DNA from 2 places in the Alkalihalobacterium sp. TH-98 genome. Region 1 is predicted to be linked to the other one. Evidence: riboswitches for the same ligand, from Rfam matches in the RefSeq annotation. Region 1 holds a riboswitch; the other holds the start of a gene.

Region 1 (4,253 bases):
CTTTAAAAGTTTTTATATCAAAATAGAGTGGTAGGGCTGTGTGTAGGTTCCTATCACTTTTTTTGTTGTCTATCGCCGATACCTCTCGATCTCCTTACCAATTCCCTATTTCTTACTTTTCTATTCTTAAAACAAGCGTCACGTAAATAAGTTAACACTAAGAAAGGCGTAATAAATGTTCTTAATAAAGAATGAAAGGACTTAAGTACCGTTTACTATAACGAACTTTAATCATATAATATTCTTTATAAAGAACGAAGTGGTGTTACCAAAGCAGGAGAGGAGGGTCATCAAATAATGCAGACCATTGATATAGAAAGTCCAATTCAGGCGGAATTAATGATACATCTCGTGAAAGACAACGTAGTCAACTCGAAATGTACTTATGTTAATGTATTTGAGTTCACAACAACATCACTTATATTTATTAGTTCTTTAAAATTTCCAGTTTCAGAGCAGGTCATTTATCGAACGACTCTTAATATATTTGGAAAGTCAATGGAAGTATACGGAATGATTTTAACGTGCGTGAAAAATGTTCAAAGTAAAGAGTATTACTATGAAATGAATTTTAAGACGAATTGAGGAATATCGATAAAAATGACAAAATAAAAAGGGTGAGGTAAATATGAATGGGGGGAATATTAGGGAGCTGCGAAGAAAGAAAGGTTTATCCTTAGATCGACTCTCTGAATTGTCAGGTGTTTCTAAGTCCTATTTAAGTTATATTGAGCGCGGTTTACAGACGAACCCGAGTTTATCGGTTTTGGAAAAGATGGCACAAGCACTTGGTGTTGAGCTAATTCACTTAATAGAAGTAATGAATTCGGAAGAAGAAGACAAACAATCCACCTCCATGTAGAGAGGTGGATTGTTTGTTTTTTCAATATATTGAACTTCCAATTAATTGTTGTTTTTACGCCACTTGTTAAATTCTAAGTACTCACGGAACTGTTCTTTTGAGACACCAGACTCCATCGCTTCTTTAACTAATTCCACCCAAGCTGAATCGAGGTCGTATTCTAACTCAGTTTTCTTTTCTTTATTTTCGTTTAATAGTGTTTCAACACTAACACCTAATACCGAAGAAATTTTTTCTAGGAATTGTATGGAGGGATTAGATTGGATGTTTCTTTCTATAGAACTTAAATAGGATTTTGCTACACCAGCGGATTCTGCTAATTCAGATAAAGACAAGCCTTTTTCTAATCGTAATCGTTTGACTGTTTCTCCGATCATCTGTATCGTTTCCTCTCTCAACCTGTATACTTATAGGAATTATAACAGTTTAAGGCTTGTTCTGTAAATAGAACTGCGAGATCATGTTTTAACGGTTTTGTTAAGGTATTCTTTAATTTCTTCAATCGTAAACCCTAATTCTTTAGCTTTAATTATTAAAGCTGTCCATTCTTTGTCCAAAGCCTCACAGGTCTTTGTGTTCATTCTTCTACCTCCTAGTTCCTGTACACAGTAATATCAGTCTACTGTCAGTATAGCAATAGGTCTATATATAAACACGGCGATCAATAGTTAATAAAATAGTTGGGAATTTGCGACTACAATTAGTTAACCCATTACCATCATATAAAAAAATAGGAAAAACTTTTAGTTACTGAAGTCATATTTATAGTAACAGTTGCAATAAATTTCCAATCGACATTTTATTTAGAGCGCGTAACACTTAGTGTAAATGTGTTTGTAAAGAATACTCTTAGAAAAAAAAACTATTCAACCTTTACTTTTAGACAAAAACTTCCGAATTTCTACAGTTCATTTATGGGTCAAAAGAAGGTATTTATAGTTTGGTAGTCCTACACTATTTCAATAGTGGTTATAGTAAAACTAATTTGACTTGGGAAACTAAGCTATTTAACTTAAGACTATACTCATAAAATTTATGATAGCGCTACCTTTCTTCTTGATTGCGATTACATTGCTCTAAAAAGGCTTTAACATCATCTAGCTGAAGTCCGATCTCTCTTGCATCTTTCATAAGTAAAATCCACTCTAAATCCAGCAGCCTTTCCTCGCAGGGTATTTCAGTAGGTTTCATACGATCTCTCCCTTTTCCTAATACTCCATTTTATTCTTCTTAATGTTCATTATATAGAACGATATTAGATAATCAAATAAGGTAATTGAAGAAAAATAGTGAAAAATAGACAGAATCAGTCGCTTTACGTTCGTTATATAGTATTTTTAGAGATTTTCCCTTTTTTAATTACTTTCTAGTAAGGCAGGTTCAGTTTGTAAAAAAAGTGATACGGGATGAACAAGTTTCATCTCATATCACTTTTCTCATATTATAGCGTAGCGTAAAAAGAGGAGGTCTTTTTGTTAATCGTGAACGTCCTTGATGTGCGAATGGTTTTTGCAGTTTTTTCAGTTTTCAAGAAAAAAGATCGCACTTCATCTGTATTCATACCTAAATCTTTCGCTTCCTTCATTAATTCAACCCATTCGTGATCAAGGTTTAATATCCCGCTACTCTTCATAATCATTACCTCCTAAAATACATTAAGCATTTCAGGTAGTCCAGCCATCATCATTGAGAATTCAACCTTAGACCTGTGACTTTGCGTCCCTACCTTTCAATAGGTTTGCCCTTTGACTGATTACTTTATTTTTTAATAATTAACATACTTTTTTACAATTTATATGACTTATGGCTTGTCATTAGTAGTATAAAGGATGAGAAAATTTTGTGGTGTTGAAGAGTGTCGATGTAATAAAATTTAGAAAGTAATGAATTTTGACAATGTTATAACACAAAATAGGTATAATTAACCTATTAAACAATATGAAAACAGTGAAAAGGTTATTTTTATAGTTATTTAGTCCTCTTTACGTAGTTGGAAGTTTATAAACCTTAAGGTATAGCCCAAATGTAGCAGGAATAAATTGTAAAATAGCAATAGATAATTGGAGATAATGTCGAGATTTTACTAACGAAAGTTTTATTTTTCTATAAAGGTAATTATGTTTTAATCTTATAGAAGAAAAATGTTGACTATTTAAGTATTACATTGAAAGAGTTGTTTTTGTGATTAGATCAAGTTAAATATGTTTCTTAAAGTGTAATATTTAAAAAATTTCACATATTTTTTGTGTACAGACACAACCGAGCCCATCCCTACATAGACATAAGATATCAAACCTTATGGGGGTGAGGAAGTGTCATTATTTGCAGCCATCACCTATTTCTTTAAGGAAGTCATTGTTTTTGTATCGTACGTAAAAAACAATGCCTTCCCGCAACCGCTTTCGAAAGCAGAGGAGCAAAAGTACTTACAGCTCATGGAGCAAGGAGACGAAGAAGCTCGAAATCGCCTCATTGAACATAATTTACGATTGGTTGCCCATATCGTTAAAAAGTTTGAAAATACACGTGAGGATACCGAAGACTTGATCTCGATAGGTACGATTGGGTTAATAAAGGCGATTGAGAGCTATTCGCAAGGTAAAGGAACGAAATTAGCGACATATGCAGCAAGGTGTATTGAAAATGAAATCCTCATGCACCTTCGTGCGTTAAAGAAAGTAAAAAAAGATGTTTCTCTCCATGATCCAATTGGAACGGATAAGGAAGGAAACGAAATTACGTTAATTGATGTCCTTCAAGAAGAAACCGATGACATCGTTGACACGATCCAACTGAAAATGGAAAAGAAACAAATTTACGATTACATCCACGTTCTAGATGAACGAGAAAAAGAAGTCATTGTCGGGCGGTTCGGCTTAGACTTAATGAAGGAAAGAACACAAAGAGAAATTGCAAAAGAATTAAACATTTCGAGAAGCTATGTTTCTCGGATTGAAAAGAGAGCTTTAATGAAGTTGTTTCATGAATTTTACCGGAGAAATAACGGGCAGGTATAGAATGAGAAAGGAAGTATGAGAAGAGTAACTTCTCATACTTCCTTTTAGTTGAATTCCATATTGTTTTTCACATGCATTCCAAAAGTATATCGAAATGATACTAGTTTCCATATAAATATAAGAAAGGCAGCGTGAGAATAGTCGTTCTTACGCTGTCTTTTGACGTTTAATTAATCGGTTTTGCATATATAATATAACGGTCCGGTGCACTGCCGACATAAGAAAATGGATAACACGTCGTGACAACTAGTACTTCATGCGGTGCTGTTGAGCCTATAATCGTTCGGTCATCAGCATCCACGATTTTCGTACTTTCAATTTCATACACAAACTCCCCGTAAGGAAGTTTAATAATAAATCGATCCCCAATTTCA
Region 2 (4,253 bases), on a different contig from region 1:
TGGAAGTGGGAAAACTTCAGCAGCTCTGCAACGAGTGGCGTATTTGTTGTATCGATACCGCGATACATTATTAGCAGAAAATATCGTCTTATTTTCACCAAACTCCATGTTTAATAGTTACGTTTCTAGTGTTTTACCAGAGCTAGGTGAAGAAAATATGCAACAGACGACATTCCAAGAATACCTAGAACATCGCTTAGGAGATGCGTTTACAATAGAAGATCCATTTTCTCAAATGGAATTTGTTTTAACGAAAACTAAAGATAAATCTTACAAAGTGGGTATCGCAGGTATCCAATTGAAATCGTCGCTATTATTTATGCAGGTGATTGATGAGTATTTAAGTCTTCTAAAACAAGATGGTATCATTTTTAGAGGCCTGAAATTTAAAGGGCAAGTTTTATTCTCAAGCACAAGGATCAAAGAGTATTTCTACTCTCTAGATCAGGATTTACCAATACCTAATCGAATGAATTTAACCTCAGAATGGTTATTAAAGGAGTTACGAACGTTTGAGCTTCAGCAACGAAAAGAAGAGTGGGTTGAACGTGAAATGGAGCTGTTAGATAAGGAAGCCTATTTAAAAGCCTACCATAAGCTCCAAAAAAACAATCAAAACAACGATGAATTTTATGATTTTGACCGAGAACAACAAATACTTGCTGCGATCATTGTGAAAAAACGCTTGAAGAAAATTAGAAGGTATATTGAAAATCTACAGTTTGTTGATGTGAAAGCAACGTATATCCAATTGTTTAGAAAAGCAGAGTATGTAAACGGGTATTCGGATCAATTACCGAAAGAGTGGGCTGATATATGCGTCTCAACAACTGAAAATATAGAACAAAACCATCTTCGATATGAGGATGCGACACCTCTTCTTTATTTAAAAGGTCGGCTCGAGGGTCTTCAGGTGAATACGTCGATTCGTCATGTGTTTATTGACGAAGCACAAGATTATTCGCCGTTTCAATTTGCGTTCATAAAAAGCTTATTTCCACGTGCAAAAATGACTGTGCTTGGTGACTTAAATCAGTCCATTTATGCCCATTCTTCCGTCAATAGTTTTGAAGCGTTACGTTATTTGTTTCAAGAAGATGATATGGAGCAATATCAGCTGACACGCAGTTATCGTTCGACGTATCAAATCGTCGAGTTTACGAAGGGGATTATCGGTGCAAATATTGATCCTTTTAATCGACAAGGTGAAAAGCCATCGGTTCAATTAGCTGAAGATGAAAATGAACTCCATTCAAAAATAGGGAAGAGAATTGAAACACTTCAAGCCAATGGACATGAAACGATTGCAATTATTTGTAAAACGGCTGAGGAAACAGAGAATGTATACGAACATTTAAAAGAATTACTACCTCTTCGAATGATAACAAAACAATCGACAGGTTATGAAGCCGGGGTACTAGTAATCCCCTCTTATTTATCAAAAGGAGTCGAGTTTGATGCCGTTATTATTTACGATGCTTCAAACTCAAAATACCACGAGGATAGTGAACGGAATTTATTTTATACCGCGTGTACAAGGGCGATGCATTCACTAGACCTTTTTTATAAAGGGGAACTGAGTCAATTTCTCGATAAAGTTCCAAAAGAGACATACAGAAATGAAAATTAGACCTTTTTGGTTTCAGTATTCTGAAAATGCTGTTAAGATAGTAATGATATAAAACAATCGTACGAAAGGGCAAAATCATTGAAAAGTGATGACGCAAAACTATAGGGGCTTCAGTTAATGTTAATTAACTATGCTAGCCAGTTGCCGAATATGGACCTCCGTGCGGTTTAGTAAATAAGGAGGAAGTAGTATTTTGTTTGTTCGAATTAAATTGGAAGATTTCAGTGAATTGAACAAGATTTTAAACTATGCTGGTTATACCGAGGATTTAGTTTGTCTCTATTTAAATTTTGTAGAATGTAAGTTGACGATTCGACCTGGACCTGGACGTAGTAAACGTTTGGTCGTTTTATTGGAATGTAAAAAAGCTATGTCTAAATATCAATTGGACAGATTAGTAGTTATTCTAGAAGAGATCGCCAATGAAAAGGGGTTTCAAGGAATCGAGTTTACGGAAAGATCGAATGAAATCTCCCCGTCGCTTCTGCAATACCGTGGATACAAGTATAAATTTGGCGGTCATATTAATCCTTATCTTAATGGTCGCGACGGTACGTACGTTCTTGATTTTTTATAGGTGAGGGACATGAAGAGACCCATTTAATAGGTAAGTTTAGAGAGATGTATATATGAAGTAAATGGAAAAATCTTATTTTGAAGGTCGTAACATGTGAAGCTGTCTTACATGTTGCGTCTTTTTTTTTAGAGTGGAGATGCTTTGATTAAACTGTTCTTGAAGTTCAGGTGCTTTAATATTGGAATTGTTTGTACGAAGTTGTCAATAAAAAAAGAGTCGTATGACGAAATCTTTGATCATATACATGAATGACTTAACAACTTGGAGGTGTTGCGAGATGATCCCGTCCATTTTAATTACGATTGCTCTGGTTATTATCGTCATTCGTTCAGGTTATGTTTCTCTTAATATGCTAAAATCCTATAGGAGAACAAATATATTGGATCTTTTATACCATTTATCCATTTTTGTAATAGCTTTATCTTTTTTAATATAAGGTATTTGTAGAAGAGAATAGTAAAGACTACTCATTACAGTATGATTTCCTTACTCTATAATAAGTTGACACAATTGAAGTCTGGCAAACTTAAATTTTATTGATATACTCAAAATAGGATATTTTTCAAATGATGTTGCAATTAAAAAGTAAATAAAGGAGAAAGAAGATGGAATATAGATCAAAACAGCAATCTTCGTCGTTACTTCAAGCATTAAAAAAACCAAACTCGTCAAAAGATTGGGCGTTTATAATTGTTATTGGATGTTTAGGAGTAGCACTTTTCATAGGAGCTTTGTTTAATGATATTATTTTTAGATTATTTGTTATGGTGTTGTTAATGACTCTTGCGGTTTCTATTAATCGAATAAGAACTCCGTTAGTTACTAACCAAAGTGAAGAAGCAAACAATGTGAAAACTAAGCAGGTTGAAGACGAAAAATCTGAAGATGTGGAGTTAACAAAGTCTGAAGTTGCAAAGAAACAAAGTGATTTAGAAAAAGTAGATTTAGATCGAACGATGTTACTCGAAGAGCTTTTTACAAAAGCTGAATTAAGCGATTTAGAAAAACAAAAGTATCGTCAACAAATTAAACAAAAAGATAACGAAATATCAACGATTATGCAAGAAATTAATAATGCGAAAAACAAAATCCACCAAGCTGTACTTGAAACAAAGAAGTATTTCATAAAGGTCGATCCGATCAAAGAAATCGCTGCTTCACTGGATAAGGATTCTGTCCTCAATGGATCGATTTATGACTTGAATTGGGCGCTAGATGAAATTCGCTCATCATTATCAGATGACATCATTCAAGCTTTAGAAAAGTCAGGATACGTTGATAATGAGTTTAAATTAACGAGAAATGGCTATAAAGCGTTAATTAAAGAAGTTGGGAAAAATGAAGAAGAGCTTGAGGAAATAAAATAGATCGTAGAAAGAAGAGAGGCTGCCCACTTTTATGGCAGCCTCTTAATGTTTTTTAGATAGAAACAGCATTTGTAGATGGGCTTGGTAGTAGTAGCGGCCAGCGAGACTTCCCTCAACTCTTACGACAGTGCAATCTGGACTCATACTGGTTGGAGTGTGGGCCAGAAAACGAGAATATGACCCTGGTATTACCAGTAACAGGGAGAAGAGGCTCAGAAAGTGTAATTCATTGAATTTTTGTAATTACCGTTCCCAAAATCTATAAACTAAACACACCTCTTTACCGTTAAGATGTGTTTAGTTGCATATAATCACGTAGTGGAGCCCCGACAACAATAGGATTGTCGGGGCTAATTAGATGTTACCAATAGGTTTCACATTAATTCATTGGTACTTGGCGGTTAATTTTACCGTCAATCCGTTCAAATATATCCTCTAAGCTTGTCCCAGTAATCGTAAGCCCATGATTTTTGAGTCCGATGACCGCTTGGGAAGGGTTTTCTGATTCACGAACAAGTTGTGCGACTGTTTTGGCTAATTCAACTGTACCGCATGGGTAATTAATTTCCGTTGCTGTGATCCCGTCCATCCATGCGTGGATATGGACGATCGCTCCAACTTCAGGGTGTTCTTTATAAATCATCCAATGTTCAATTGCGTCAACAGAAGCTCGTTTTGG

Evidence for each region. Region 1 has a riboswitch for cyclic di-GMP ahead of AC2VNP_RS15605 (anti-repressor SinI family protein). Riboswitches for the same ligand answer to the same signal wherever they lie in the genome.
Region 2: another riboswitch for cyclic di-GMP. It lies ahead of AC2VNP_RS10295 (hypothetical protein); the one in region 1 lies ahead of AC2VNP_RS15605 (anti-repressor SinI family protein).

What each region holds. Positions count from the first base shown of each region.
Region 1 covers NZ_JBYCKM010000044.1:107,211-111,463, forward strand. The annotation lists gene AC2VNP_RS15575 (aldehyde dehydrogenase family protein) at 1-6, shown strand, start outside; gene AC2VNP_RS15580 (hypothetical protein) at 298-585, shown strand; gene AC2VNP_RS15585 (helix-turn-helix domain-containing protein) at 629-862, shown strand; gene AC2VNP_RS15590 (helix-turn-helix domain-containing protein) at 904-1,239, opposite strand; gene AC2VNP_RS15595 (anti-repressor SinI family protein) at 1,321-1,443, opposite strand; gene AC2VNP_RS15600 (anti-repressor SinI family protein) at 1,907-2,053, opposite strand; gene AC2VNP_RS15605 (anti-repressor SinI family protein) at 2,304-2,495, opposite strand; cyclic di-GMP riboswitch class I at 2,527-2,615, opposite strand; gene sigK (RNA polymerase sporulation sigma factor SigK) at 3,175-3,879, shown strand; gene AC2VNP_RS15615 (class D sortase) at 4,046-4,253, opposite strand, start outside.
Region 2 covers NZ_JBYCKM010000026.1:162,101-166,353, forward strand. The annotation lists gene helD (RNA polymerase recycling motor HelD) at 1-1,630, shown strand, start outside; cyclic di-GMP riboswitch class I at 1,689-1,779, shown strand; gene AC2VNP_RS10295 (hypothetical protein) at 1,824-2,207, shown strand; gene AC2VNP_RS10300 (hypothetical protein) at 2,813-3,574, shown strand; gene AC2VNP_RS10305 (class II aldolase/adducin family protein) at 3,954-4,253, opposite strand, start outside.